2 regions of the Streptomyces sp. BPTC-684 genome follow, and region 2 is predicted to be linked to the other one. Evidence: riboswitches for the same ligand, from Rfam matches in the RefSeq annotation. Region 2 holds a riboswitch; the other holds the start of a gene.
What was found. Region 2 has a riboswitch for cobalamin ahead of QIY60_RS22360 (cobalamin biosynthesis protein). Riboswitches for the same ligand answer to the same signal wherever they lie in the genome.

Region 1 (6,943 bases), 3.4 Mb from region 2:
GCGTCTCGCGCTTGAACAGGTTGGAGACCTGCGGCTCGATGCACTCGTAGACACCGGCGATGGACGCGATGGTCGCGGTCGGGGCGATCGCGAGCAGCAGCGAGTTGCGCATGCCCACCGAGGCGATCCGCTCGCGCAGCGCCGCCCAGCGCTCCGGCCAGTTCAGCTCGACGTCGTAGTGGTCGGGGTGCAGCACGCCGCGCGCGGCACGGGTCTTGTCCCACGCGGGCAGCGGGCCCGAGCGCTCGGCGAGGTCGCGGGACGCCTCGTACGCCGTGAGCATGATGCGCTCGGCGAGCTTGGTGGAGAGCGCCTTCGCCTCGGGGAGTCGAAGGGCAGGCGCAGCTTGAAGAAGACGTCCTGGAGGCCCATCGCGCCCAGGCCCACCGGACGCCACTTGGCGTTGGAGCGGCCGGCCTGCTCGGTCGGGTAGAAGTTGATGTCGACGACCCGGTCCAGGAAGGTCACGGCCGTACGGACGGTCTCGTCCAGGCGCTTCCAGTCGATCTCGCCGGAGGCGAGGACGAAGGCGCCGAGGTTGACCGAGCCGAGGTTGCAGACGGCCGTCTCGCCGTCGTCCGTGACCTCGAGGATCTCGGTGCAGAGGTTGGAGGAGTGGACCGTGTGGCCCGGCTCCGCCGTCTGGTTGGCGGTGCGGTTGGAGGCGTCCTTGAAGGTCATCCAGCCGTTGCCGGTCTGCGCCAGGGTGCGCATCATCCGGCCGTACAGGTCCCGGGCCGGGATGGTCTTCTGGGCGAGACCGGCCGCCTCGGCCTTGCGGTAGGCGGCGTCGAACTCGTCGCCCCACAGGTCGACCAGCTCGGGCACGTCGGCGGGGAGAACAGCGACCAGGTGCCGTCCGCGTCCACGCGGCGCATGAACTCGTCCAGGATCCAGTGCGCCAGGTTCAGGTTGTGCGTACGCCGGGCGTCCTCACCGGTGTTGTCGCGCAGCTCCAGGAACTCCTCGATGTCGGAGTGCCAGGTCTCCAGGTAGACCGCCGCCGCGCCCTTGCGCCGCCCGCCCTGGTTGACGGCCGCGACCGAGGCGTCCAGCGTCTTCAGGAACGGGACGATGCCGTTGGAGTGGCCGTTGGTGCCCCGGATGAGCGAGCCGCGCGAGCGGATGCGGGAGTACGAGAGGCCGATGCCGCCCGCGTGCTTCGACAGGCGGGCCACCTGGTGGTAGCGGTCGTAGATCGAGTCCAGCTCGTCCAGCGGCGAGTCCAGCAGGTAGCAGCTGGACATCTGCGGGTGGCGGGTGCCGGAGTTGAAGAGCGTGGGGGAGGACGGCAGGTAGTCGAGGCGGCTCATCAGGCCGTACAGCGAGGCGACCTCGTCGAGCGCGCGCACCGAGTCGTCCTCGGCCAGGCCCGCCGCGACCCGGAGCATGAAGTGCTGCGGGGTCTCGATGACCATGCGGGTGATCGGGTGCCGCAGCAGGTAGCGCGAGTAGAGCGTGCGCAGGCCGAAGTAGCCGAAGCGGTCGTCGGCGCCGTCCGCGAGGGAGTCCGCCACCAGCGCGTCCAGGCGGGCCGCGTGCAGCCGTACGAAGTCGGCGGTGCGGTCCGCGATCAGGCCCTCGCGGTGGCCGACCTCGACCGACTCGGAGAACGAGACCGAGCCCTGGGTCGCGGCCTCCTCGGCGATCGTGAGCGTCAGCAGCCGGGCGGCGAGGCGGGAGTACGCCGGGTCCTCGGAGATCAGACCGGCGGCGACCTCGGTGGCGAGCCCACGCAGCTCCGCCTCGTCCGAGCGCGCGTTGCGGCCGCGCAGCGCGGCGGCGGCGACACGGCCGGGGTCGGTGTCCGGCAGATCGGCGGTGAGGTCGGTCAGGGTCCGCAGCAGGGCGGTCCCGGGGGCATCGGCCGGCTCTTCGGCGATCGCTGAGGCGGGATCCGCAGGGGCGATGGTCACGTGGGGGCACTCGCTCGGCACGGGGCCTTGGGGAGGTGCGGGCACACGGACACACCCCCTCGGGGGTACGCCGCGTCCACTGCCCATTCCGCGAGGCCTGGACGTCTGGCACCCGGGCCGGACGGCCAGGGCGCGCTGTCGGCAGGTCCTCGGACTGACCAGGTACGCAAATGCGTACGAGTACACCGTTGCGGGACAGTTCCGGATTTGCACCGGATTCCCCTGCGGCGACAGCGAGCACGAGCATACATCTTGTGCCGGGCTGTGTGGTGCCCCCACATGTTGTGTTGCTGGGTAGTCGGTTGACTGCGGGCCGTCTTGGGCTGGTCGCGCCCACGCGGCGGAGCCGCACATGTCACACCCCCGCGCCCTCAAGGGGGTTGGGAGCGCCGTAGACCGAACCTTCTGGCGGTCGTGGGCATTCCCCAGGAACGGGCCGCCGGGTTTCACCGGCGGCCGGTTTTTCTGCGGCTTGCGTCAGTGTGTCGCCGCCGGGAGTTTCGTCTGTACGCCCGGGTCGCCCGCGTCCGCCGTGTAGTCCTCCGGGGACGTCTCGTCGACGCCGTCGAGGGCCTTCACGGCTCGCAGGACGACCGTGAGGACGACGGTGGTGGCGACGTTCAGGAGGAACGCGGTGAGGCCGATGTAGCCGATCTCACCGATGCCGGGGATCTCCTTGGAGCTGCCGCCGAAGTGCTTCTGGGTGGGCGAGGCGACCCCGTACGCGGCGAGCGTGCCGTACGCCATGCCCACCGCCCAGCCCGCGAGCAGCGCCCAGCGGTGGAACCAGCGGGTGAACAGACCGCCCACCAGGGCCGGGAAGGTCTGCAGGATCCAGATGCCGCCGAGCAGCTGGAAGTTGATCACGACCGTCTTGTCCATCGTCAGGACGAAGACCAGCGCGCCCACCTTCACCAGGAGCGAGACCAGCTTGGAGACCTTGGTCTCCTGCGCCGGCGTGGCGTTCGGCTTGAGGAAGTCCTTGTAGATGTTGCGGGTGAAGAGGTTCGCGGCCGCGATCGACATGATCGCCGCCGGGACGAGCGCGCCGATGCCGATGGCGGCGAACGCCACGCCCGCGAACCAGTCCGGGAACATGTCCTCGAACAGCTGCGGGATCGCCAGCTGGCCGTTCTTGACCTTGACCCCGGCCGCGATCGCCATGAAGCCGAGCAGCGCGAGCAGGCCCAGCATCAGCGAGTACAGCGGCAGGATCGTGGTGTTGCGGCGGATGACGTTGCGGCTGCGGGAGGAGAGGGTCGCCGTGATCGAGTGCGGGTACATGAAGAGCGCGAGCGCCGAGCCGAGGGCGAGCGTGGCGTACGTCCACTGCCCGGCCTCGGGGGCACGAGCGCGCCCGTGGGCTTCCCGGGCGCGTTGGGCGTCTCGAACTTGTGCCGGGCCGCCGCGAAGATGTCGTCGAAGCCGCCCAGCTTGATCGGGATGTAGATGATCGCCACCAGGATGACGATGTAGATCAGCGTGTCCTTCACGAACGCGATCAGCGCGGGGGCGCGCAGACCCGACGAGTACGTGTACGCGGCGAGCACCGCGAACGCGATCAGCAGCGGCAGGTCCTTGGCGAACCAGTTGCCCGACCCGCCGATGCCCATCACGTCGAGCACCGCCTGGATGCCGACCAGCTGGAGCGCGATGTACGGCATCGTGGCGAGGATGCCGGTGACCGCGACCGCGAGCGAGAGGCCCTTGGAGCCGAACCGGCGCGCACGAAGTCGGACGTCGTCACATAGCCGTGCTTGTGCGAGACCGACCAGAGCCGGGGCAGGAACGTGAAGATCAGCGGATAGACGAGGATCGTGTACGGCACGGCGAAGAACCCGGCCGCGCCCGCCGCGTACACCGCCGCCGGAACCGCGACGAACGTGTACGCCGTGTAGAGGTCGCCGCCCAGCAGGAACCAGGTGACCCAGGTGCCGAACGAGCGGCCGCCGAGCCCCCATTCGTCGAGGCTCTGCTCGTTCTCGGCGCGGCGCCAGCGGGCGGCCATGAAGCCGATGACCGTGACGGCCAGGAAGAAGAAGATGAAGACGCCGAGCGCGACGCCGTTCACCCCGTCGTTGGCTGCGAGAGTCACTTGCCCTCACCCGCCTTGCGGCCCTGCTGGTCGTGCTGCCACAGCTTGTACGCGAGCATCGTGAGCGCAGTCGAGATGACCACCCACAGCATCTGGTACCAGTAGAAGAACGGGATCCCGGCGAGGGCCGGGTCGGCCTTCGCGTACGAACCGACCCAGAGCATCGCCACGAAGGGCGCGATCAGGCAGAGGGCGATGACCACGCGCGCGGGCGTGATCACCGGTCTCCGCTCTTGCGTTGATTCCGGCATACGTTGGCTCCGTCCCCTCACTTCACCTGTGTAATGCGCAGGAAATCCAGGGGACGGATAACCGTCGCAACACCCCGTCCGGATAGCGGACGTGGCGAAGGAAGTCGGTGCAGGCCGGAGGCTATTTCCGGCTATGTCAGTCCGTCGGCCTTTTCAGCCGCGCGACGAACTTGTACCGGTCGCCCCGGTACACCGAGCGCACCCACTCCACCGGTTCGCCGTCGCCGTCCAGGGAGTGGCGGGAGAGCATCAGCATCGGCAGGCCCACGTCCGTGCCGAGCAGCCCGGCCTCGCGCGGGGTGGCGAGCGACGTCTCGATCGTCTCCTCGGCCTCGGCGAGCTGCACCCCGCACACCTCCGCGAGGGCGGTGTAGAGGAGGTGTACTTGACGAGCGAGCGGCGCAGCGCGGGGAAGCGCTTGGCCGACAGATGGGTCGTCTCGATCGCCATCGGCTCGCCGCTGGCCAGCCGCAGCCGCTCGATGCGCAGCACCCTGCCGCCCGCCGCGATGTCGAGCAGCCCCGCCAGTGTGTCGTCGGCGGTGACGTAGCCGATGTCCAGGAGCTGGGAGGTCGGCTCCAGGCCCTGGGCGCGCATGTCCTCGGTGTAGGAGGTGAGTTGCAGCGCCTGGGAGACCTTGGGCTTGGCGACGAACGTGCCCTTGCCCTGGATGCGCTCAAGACGCCCCTCGACCACCAGCTCCTGGAGGGCCTGGCGCACGGTGGTGCGGGAGGTGTCGAACTCGGCGGCCAGGGTGCGCTCGGGCGGCACCGGGGTGCCCGGCGGAAGGGTCTCCGTCATGTCGAGGAATGCTTCTTGAGGCGGTAGTACTTGGGCACGCGAGCGGTACGGGCGCCGGCGCCCGCCTCTGTCTCCGTACCGCTCCCGTCGGTGGTCATGGCCCGCCTTCCCGAGTGCTGCGCTGCTGCCGTCACCGGCTCCTCCGTCTGTCGCGGCTCACATGGTGGCACGGACCGGTCACGGGTCGTCGCCCTCCCTCTGGTGTCGGTCCGATAACGGACGCGACAGCCCTTCTTATACACCCTTGACACCCCTAAAGGTCTAGGCCAAGCTCCCGGTACTGGTCTAAACCATTAAAGACCAGGTCCAGCCCCACAGGCAGTACACGTCGTATGGCTTCGCGGTGGGCGGGGGTTGCAGCATCCCTGAGGAGGGTGGCGTGAAGCGCAAGCTCATCGCGGCGATCGGCGTCGCGGGCATGTTGGTCAGCATCGCGGCGTGCGGCGACGACGACAAGAAGGGCGACGACGCGAAGGGCGACGCCAAGTCGCTGACGGTCTGGCTGACGGTCGACGCCCAGAAGAACTGGCCGGACCTGGTCAAGGCGGCCGACGACGCGATCGTCGCCAAGCACCCGGGCCTGAAGATCAACCACGAGTACTACGGCTGGCCGGACAAGAACGCCAAGCTCGACGCGGTGCTCGCCACCGACAAGGCCCCCGACGTGGTCGAGATGGGCAACACCGAGATGCTCGCCTACTCGGTCAGGGCGCCTTCGCCGAGATCGACCCGTCGAAGTTCGACAACTCCTCCGCCTGGCTCGACGGCCTCAAGGCCTCGGTCACGTACGACAGCAAGACCTACGGCGTCCCCTACTACGCCGGTGGCCGCACGGCGACCTGGCGCAAGGACATCGCCGCCGGGGCCGGCGTCACCGCCGCCCCGAAGACGTACACCGAGCTGACCGCCGACCTGGACAAGATCCAGGAGAAGAAGGGCGACAAGTTCAGCGCCTGGTACCAGCCGACCCGCGACTGGTACGCGGCCATGTCGTACGTGTACGACGCCGGCGGCTCCATCGCCAAGGAGGACGGCGGCAAGTTCAAGGCGAACCTGTCCTCGCCGGAGTCCCTCAAGGGTCTGAACGAGTACAAGAACATCCTCGGCAAGTACATGCACGGCGACAAGACGAAGGACGAGGCCGACCGCCCGATCGTCTACGGCCAGGGCAAGTCCGGCCTGATCTTCAGCGCCGCCTGGGAGGGTGGCAGCGCCGCCTGCCCGAGAACGACAAGGTCGGCAAGCTCACCGACAAGCTCGAGTCGTTCGTGATGCCCGGCCCGTCCGGCAAGGCCATGCCGGTCTTCCTCGGCGGCTCCGACCTGGCCGTCCCGGTCAAGTCCAAGGCGCAGGCGCTCGCGGCCGAGTGGATCAACGCGTTCACCGGCACCCAGGGCCAGAAGGGCCTGATCGCCAAGCAGAACCTGCCCAACAACAAGACGGCCCTCGCTCCGCTGAAGTCGGACCCGAAGACGGCCGTCGCGGCCACCGCGGCCGAGTCCAGCTGGTTCGTGCCCATGGCGCCGGGCTGGGGCCAGGTCGAGAAGGCCAAGGTCCTCCAGGACATGCTGCAGGCCATCGGCACCGGCAAGAAGTCGGTCGAGCAGGCGGCGAAGGACGCGGACGCCGCGATCGACAAGGTCATCAACACCAAGTGACCTGTGGGCGAGGGCCCCGTCGGACAGCGACGGGGCCCTCGCCCGGCCACTACCGGAGAGGGACCGTAGGAGCGCGCGATGAGTGCCGCAGGGACAACCACCGCCAAGGTGCCGCCGGCGCAGCGCGACCCCGACCGGGTGGGGATCCGGGAAGCCCCCGAAGGGACCGGGCAGAAAGCGCAGTGCGGGACAGGCGGCCGTGCCCTGGGCGCTGCTCGCCCC
Region 2 (6,943 bases):
AAGTCGCCGTCGTCCGGCTGCTCGTCGACGTGCAGGTCGTGGTGGAGCTCGGCGGCCTTCACCAGCGTCCAGATCTGCGCCCGCACGGCCGGGGCCTTCGTCGGGTCGAGGTCGCTCACCAGCGCGTACTCGTCGAGGAGCTGCTCCAGTTTGGCCAGGTCGCCGTAGGTGTCGGCGCGGGCCATCGGCGGGACCAGGTGGTCCACGACCGTGGCGTGGCCGCGCCGCTTGGCCTGGGTGCCCTCGCCCGGGTCGTTGACGATGAACGGGTAGACCAGCGGCAGATCGCCCAGGACCGCGTCCGGGCCGCAGCCGGAGGACAGGCCCAGGCCCTTGCCGGGCAGCCACTCCATGGTGCCGTGCTTGCCCATGTGGACGATCGCGTCGGCGCCGAAGCTGTTCTCCAGCCAGCGGTACGCCGCCATGTAGTGGTGCGACGGCGGCATGTCCGGGTCGTGGTAGATCGCGATGGGGTTCTCGCCGAAGCCGCGCGGCGGCTGGATCATCACGACGACGTTGCCGAACTGGAGGGAGGCGAGCACGATCTCGTCCCCGTCCACGTACAACTGGCCCGGGGGCTCGCCCCAGTGCTCCAGCATGCCGTCGCGCAGCTCCGGCTCCAGCTTCTCGAACCAGGCGCGGTAGTCCGCGAGCGGCACGCGCGCGGGGGCGGCCGCCAGCTGCTCCTCGGTGAGCCACTCCACGTCGTGGCCGCCCGCGTTGATCAGGCGGTGGATCAGCTCGTCGCCGTTGTCCGGGTGGCCCTCCACCACGTAGCCGGCGTCGCGCAGCGCGTCCAGGACGCGCACGGCGGAGGCGGGCGTGTCCAGGCCCACCGCGTTGCCGACGCGGGAGTGCTTGGTCGGGTACGCGGTGAAGACCAGGGCCAGCTTCTTCTCCGCGTTCGGCTTGTGCTTGAGGCGGGCGTGGCGCACCGCGATCCCGGCGACCCGGGAGGCCCGCTCGGGGTCGGCGACGTAGACCGGCACGTCGTCCGGGCCCTGCTCCTTGAAGGAGAACGGGACGGTGATCAGCCGGCCGTCGAACTCGGGGATGGCGACCTGCATCGCCGCGTCCATGGGGGAGAGCGCGGCGTCCGACGCCTCCCAGGCCGCCTTGGACGAGGTGAGGCAGAGCCCCTGGAGCACGGGGACGTTGAGGTCGGCCAGGGCGCCGATGTCCCACGCCTCCTCGTCGCCGCCCGCGCTGGCCTGCGACGCGGTGGTGCCGCCCGCCGCCAGGACGGTCGCGATGAGCGCGTCCGCCCGGCCCAGCGTCTCGTAGAGCGCGGGCTCGGCGCCGCGCAGCGAACCCACGTACACGGCAAGGGCGTTGGCGCCCTGGGCCTCGATGCGGTCGCAGAGGACGTCGACGAAGGAGGTGTTGCCGGAGAGCTCGTGGGCGCGGTAGAAGAGCACGCCGACGGTGGGGCGGCCCTCCACGTACGCGCGCGTGCCGTGCACGCCCCACTCGGGCATCTTCTCCGGCTCGGCGAAGCCCACGCCGGTCAGGAGCACGGTGTCGGAGAGGAACCGGGACAGCTCCACGAGGTTGCCGGGGCCGCCCTCGACCAGATAGCGCAGGGCCTCGGCGACCACACCGGCCGGGACCGACGACTCGGCCATCAGCTCCGCGTCCGGCACGGACTCGCCGCCGAGCAGCACCGTCGGGATGCCCGACGCCTTCAGCGCGGCCAGCCCGTCCTCCCAGGCGCGCTTGCCGCCGAGGAGGCGCACGACGGCCACGGACGCGCCCTCGATCAGCGCGGGCAGCTCCTCTGCCACGTCGATACGGGTCGGGTTGCCGATCCGGAAGGGCGCCCCGGAGGCCCGGGCCGCCAGCAGATCCGTGTCGGCGGTCGACAACAACAGCACAGTGCTCATGCGGGTGCTCCAGGTGCGATGAAGGGAAGTCCTGCGGGCGCGCCCTGCTCGATGAGCCGCATGAGCGCGTCCGTGTCCGCGTGTTCTTCGATGAGGTCGCCGAGGCGGTCCAGCTGCTCTTCGCGCAGCGCGCCGAACGACGTGTCCGGGGCGGGCACGAAACGCCGTCCGGCGGCGCTCGCGACCGTCTCCAGGAACCGTCGCCTGAATCCGTCGCTCTCAAGTGACCCGTGCCAGTGCGTGCCCCAGACCGCACCGACCCGGCATCCGTCCAAGAAGGCTTCCCCGCCCAGCACTTCGGCGACGCCGTGGTGGATCTCGTATCCCTCCACGGGCTCGCCCAGCGCCTCGCCGGTCGGCCGTGCAAGTGTCTTCTCGGGCGCGAACCGCACCCGTACGGGCAGCAGTCCGAGCCCCGCCACGGAGCCCGCCCGTGACTCGACCTCGTCCTCGATGTGCTCTGAAAGCACCTGGAACCCGCCGCAGATCCCCAGCACCGGACGCCCCTCGGCCGCCCTGCGCGCCAGCTCCCGCGCCAGCCCCCGTTCCCTCAGCCATTCCAACGCCCGGACCGTGCCCCGGGTTCCCGGCACGACGACCAGATCCGCGTCGGCCAGCTCCTCGGGCCGGTCCACGAACCGTACGATCACGCCCGGTTCGGCGGCGAGGGCGTCCACGTCCGTGAAGTTGGACATCAGCGGGACGGCGCAGACCGCGACCCGCAGCACGTCCTCGCCCACCGGCGGCGCCACCACGGACTCGCGCACGGCGCCGCGCAGGGAGACCCGCAGGCCGTCCTCCTCGTCGATGCCGAGGCCGTGCGCGAACGGCAGGATCCCGTACGTGTGGCGCCCGGTGAGCCCGCGCAGCATGTCGATGCCCGGTTCGAGGAGCGAGACGTCGCCCCGGAACTTGTTGACGATGTACCCGGCGACCAGCGCCTGGTCCTCGGGGCTCAGCAGCGCCGTCGTACCGAAGAACGAGGCGAACACCCCGCCCCGGTCGATGTCGCCGACCACCACCACCGGAAGCTTCGCGGCGCGCGCGATGCCCATGTTGACGATGTCGGTACGCCGCAGGTTGATCTCGGCCGGACTGCCCGCCCCCTCGCAGATCACGGCGTCATATGTGCCCCGCAGCCGCTCCAGACAGTCCACGACGGTGCCGAGAAGGGCCTCCTGGCGCCCGCCGTGGTAGCCGCTGGCGCTCAGTTCGCCCACCGGCCTGCCCATCAGTACGACCTGGCTCGACCGGTCGCTCCCCGGCTTGAGCAGCACGGGGTTCATCAGCGCGGACGGCTCGACGCGCGCCGCCTGCGCCTGCATCGCCTGCGCCCGCCCGATCTCGGCGCCCTCGCGCGTGACGAACGAGTTGAGGGACATGTTCTGCCCCTTGAACGGCGCGACCTTCACGCCCTGGCGCACCAGCCACCGGCAGATCCCGGCGGTGACGACGCTCTTCCCGGCATCCGACGTGGTGCCCGCGACCAGCAGTCCGCCGCTCATGTACGTACCTTCCTCACCGCGATCGCCGCGCCCAGCGCCAGCCAGCCCACCCGGCGCGACAGCCGCACCGCCCGCTCGATGTCCGGGACCTCCACCGCCCGGCCGCCCCCGTTCAGGACGGGCCGGTGCTCGACGCGGCCGCCGTACGAGAGGGTGCCGCCGAGCCGTACGCCCAGCGCGCCCGCGAACGACGCCTCCACCGGACCCGCGTTGGGGCTCGGGTGCTTGCGGGCGTCGTCGCGCCACGCGCGCGTGGCGGCGCGCGGATCGCCTCCGGCGGCCACCGCGAGTGCGGCGGTGAGCCGGGCGCCCGGCCAGCCCGCCACGTCGTCCAGGCGCGCCGAGGCCCACCCGTACCGCAGATGGCGCGGCGAGCGGTGGCCGACCATCGCGTCCAGCGTGTTGACCGCACGGAACGCGACCAGTCCCGGCACTCCCGCGAGCGCCCCCCACACCAGCGCGCCGACCACGGCGTCGGAGGTGTTCTCGGCGACGGACTCGACGACCGCGCGCGCGATGCCGGGCGCGTCCAGGGACTGCGGGTCGCGCCCGCACAGGTGCGGCAGGCGCGCGCGGGCCGCCTCGACGTCCCCGGCAGCGAGGGCGGCGCCGATCGCCCGGGCCTCCCGGCCCAGCGAAGTGCCGCCCACGACGGCCCAGGTGGCGGCCGCGGTCAGGGCGACGGACGCGGCGGGACGCTCGCGTACCGCGCGCGTGGCGAGCAGTGCGGCGCCCGCGGCGCCTCCGGCGCACACGGCGGTGTGCAGCGCGCCCCAGCCCCGGTGGTCGCGCCACAGCGCGCGCTCCACGGCGGCCGCGGCACGGCCGAACGCGGCGACCGGGTGCCCGCGGCGGGGGTCGCCGAGGAGGAGGTCGCCGAGGAGACCGGCGGTGGCGCCGTACGCGAAAGTGCGATCGGCACGCATGGGATCAGCCCGCCGCAACGCCGTGAAGGGCTCTGGTACTTCCGGGGGGTGCCGGCAACAGGCAGGCGCGCATGGCGGTATGTCCTCACTCAGGGTGTCCGCGCCCTGGTACGACGTCGACCGGCGGTGAGAGTTCCTGGCTCACGGGGATGATTCCCCGATGACAGTGGCGGGACCGCGCCGGATTCGCACCGGCTTCCTCTTCTGCCGCCGTAATGGCTCGGGCAGTCCACCACGCCCGGGAACGCCCGTCAACTCGCTGCTGACCTGCGACGGGAGAGTGTGCCCAGGCACACAGAGAACCGCCCTCCGGCGGGGCCGGAGGGCGGTTCTGGGGTGGGTGCGGTACTGCTCGCGCGCTACTTGCCGACGATCAGATTGATGCCGTACGCGACGGCCGCCGCGCAGAGCGCGAAGCAGAGGTAGGCGGTGGTGCGGGCCACGACGACGTTGCCCTTGCCGGCCGCGGCCGACTGCTGCTTGCTGAGGCCGACGATCCCGACGGTGAACAGGCCCACCAGGCCGACGGTGACGATGAGGCTGACACCGAAGACGGTGCCGAGAGCTGCCCAGTCGATGTGCATGACGATTCCTTCGGTGTGCGCGGCCGGGTCAGACGGTGGCCGGGCGGGCCGGGTCGGCGGGGGCCACCGGGGCCGGCGCCGGGATGGTGGCCGTCAGATCGGCGGCCACGGCGGCGACGGTGGGCGGCGGGGTGACGGCGGCGATCGCGGTGGTCACGACGCCCGCGGGCTCGGCCGGGGACTCGGCCGGGGCGGCGGTGGCGGTGACGTCGTTGTGGTCGACCGGCTCGCGGCGCGACAGCTTCCAGATGAAGCCGGAGCCCGCGATCAGCAGGATCGCCACGAGGACGACGCCCCAGGTGCCCTGGCCGGTCAGGAACTCGGCGCCGGCGCCGACCAGACCCGCGGCGGGCAGGGTCAGGCCCCAGGCGATGAACATGCGGGTCGCGGTGGACCAGCGGACCACACCGCCCTTGCGGCCGAGGCCGGCGCCCATGACGGAGCCGGAGCAGACCTGGGTGGTGGAGAGCGAGAAGCCGAGGTGCGAGGAGGCCAGGATGACGGTCGCGGCACCGGACTGGGCGGCGAAGCCCTGCGGCGGCGCCAGCTCGGTCAGGCCCTTGCCCATGGTGCGGATGATGCGCCAGCCGCCGAGGTAGGTGCCCATGGCGATGGCCATGCCGGCCGAGACGATGACCCACATCGGAGGGTTGGCGCCCGGGTGCAGCACACCGCCGGTGACCAGGGCGAGCGTGATGATGCCCATGGTCTTCTGCGCGTCGTTGGTGCCGTGGGCGAGCGAGACGAGACCGGCGGAGGCGATCTGCCCGGCCCGGTAGCCCTTGGCGGTGGCCTTCTCGGCAGCCGGGTCGACGTTTCGGTTGATCCGGTACGTCAGACGCGTGGCCAGCATCGAGGCGACGCCCGCGACGATCGGGGCGGCGACGGCGGGGAGCAGCACCTTGGTGACGACGGTCGAGCCGTTCACCGAGGACCAGCCGGCCGACATCACGGCCGCGCCGATCAGACCGCCGAACAGCGCGTGGGACGAGCTGGACGGCAGGCCGAGCAGCCAGGTCACCAGGTTCCAGAGGATGGCGCCGACGAGCGCCGCGAAGATGACCTCTGTTCTGATGCCCTTTTCGTTGATGATCCCGCCGGAGATCGTCTTGGCGACCTCCACCGACAGGAACGCGCCGACCAGGTTGAGCGCGGCGGACATGGCGACCGCGGCTTTGGGCTTCAGGGCGCCGGTCGAGATGGTCGTGGCCATCGCGTTGGCGGTGTCATGGAAACCGTTCGTGAAATCGAACACTAGAGCTGTCACGACCACAATGGCGAGCAGCAGCGTGATGTGTTCCATTTACCCAGGCAATCGTTCGACGTCAGTGGCTGGACGAACGTAAGTAACCTGGATGAACGGAAGGTGAACTGGGTCGGGCGTCACGGTGTATCTGACCGGTTTCTGGTGCGGTCAGGCCCTGACGAACCCCTATATACCGGCCATAGAGCCCATTGAAGAGATTCTGCTCACTCCGCCGCCCTCGGCGCGGAGCCTGCGAGGATCACTTTCATGGGAGAGCCGAACGACTCAGCGGCGATCGCCGCGGCCTGGGCCGAGCTGACCGCCACCGCGCGCCGCACCGCCGAGGAAGGCCTGGTCGTGGGCACCTCGGGCAACGTCTCCGTACGCGTCGGGGACCTGGTCCTCGTCACCCCCACCGGGGTCCCCTACGACCGCCTAGGCCCCGCCGACACCGTCGCCGTCGACCTCACCGGCCACCAGGTGACCGGCACGCTGCGCCCCACCAGCGAGCTGCCCATGCACCTGGCCGTATACCGGGACACCGACGCCCGGGCCGTCGTCCACACCCACGCCGTGCACGCCACGGCCGTCTCCACCCTGGTCACCGAGCTCCCGCCGGTCCACTACATGACCGCCGCGCTCGGCGGTCCGGTCCAGGTCGCGCCGTACGCGCTGTACGGGACCGAGGAACTGGCGCGGAACATGCTGCGCGCCCTCGAAGGCCGCACCGGCTGCCTCCTCCAGAACCACGGGACGATCACCTACGGAACCACCCTTTCCCAGGCATACGACCGCACCG

Region 1: linked by a shared signal. The riboswitch ahead of QIY60_RS07175 (ribonucleoside-diphosphate reductase subunit alpha) and the one ahead of QIY60_RS22360 (cobalamin biosynthesis protein) in region 2 are both predicted to bind cobalamin.

What each region holds. Positions count from the first base shown of each region.
Region 1 covers NZ_CP124863.1:1,625,755-1,632,697, reverse strand. The annotation lists partial or broken gene QIY60_RS07175 (ribonucleoside-diphosphate reductase subunit alpha) at 1-2,003, opposite strand, end outside; cobalamin riboswitch at 2,039-2,180, opposite strand; partial or broken gene QIY60_RS07170 (sodium:solute symporter family protein) at 2,394-3,987, opposite strand; gene QIY60_RS07165 (DUF3311 domain-containing protein) at 4,008-4,262, opposite strand; partial or broken gene QIY60_RS07160 (GntR family transcriptional regulator) at 4,399-5,161, opposite strand; partial or broken gene QIY60_RS07155 (extracellular solute-binding protein) at 5,443-6,721, shown strand; partial or broken gene QIY60_RS07150 (sugar ABC transporter permease) at 6,800-6,943, shown strand, end outside.
Region 2 covers NZ_CP124863.1:5,062,642-5,069,584, forward strand. The annotation lists gene cobN (cobaltochelatase subunit CobN) at 1-1,883, opposite strand, end outside; gene QIY60_RS22355 (cobyric acid synthase) at 1,880-3,388, opposite strand; gene QIY60_RS22360 (cobalamin biosynthesis protein) at 3,385-4,314, opposite strand; cobalamin riboswitch at 4,422-4,563, opposite strand; gene QIY60_RS22365 (hypothetical protein) at 4,674-4,898, opposite strand; gene QIY60_RS22370 (inorganic phosphate transporter) at 4,927-6,201, opposite strand; gene QIY60_RS22375 (class II aldolase/adducin family protein) at 6,412-6,943, shown strand, end outside.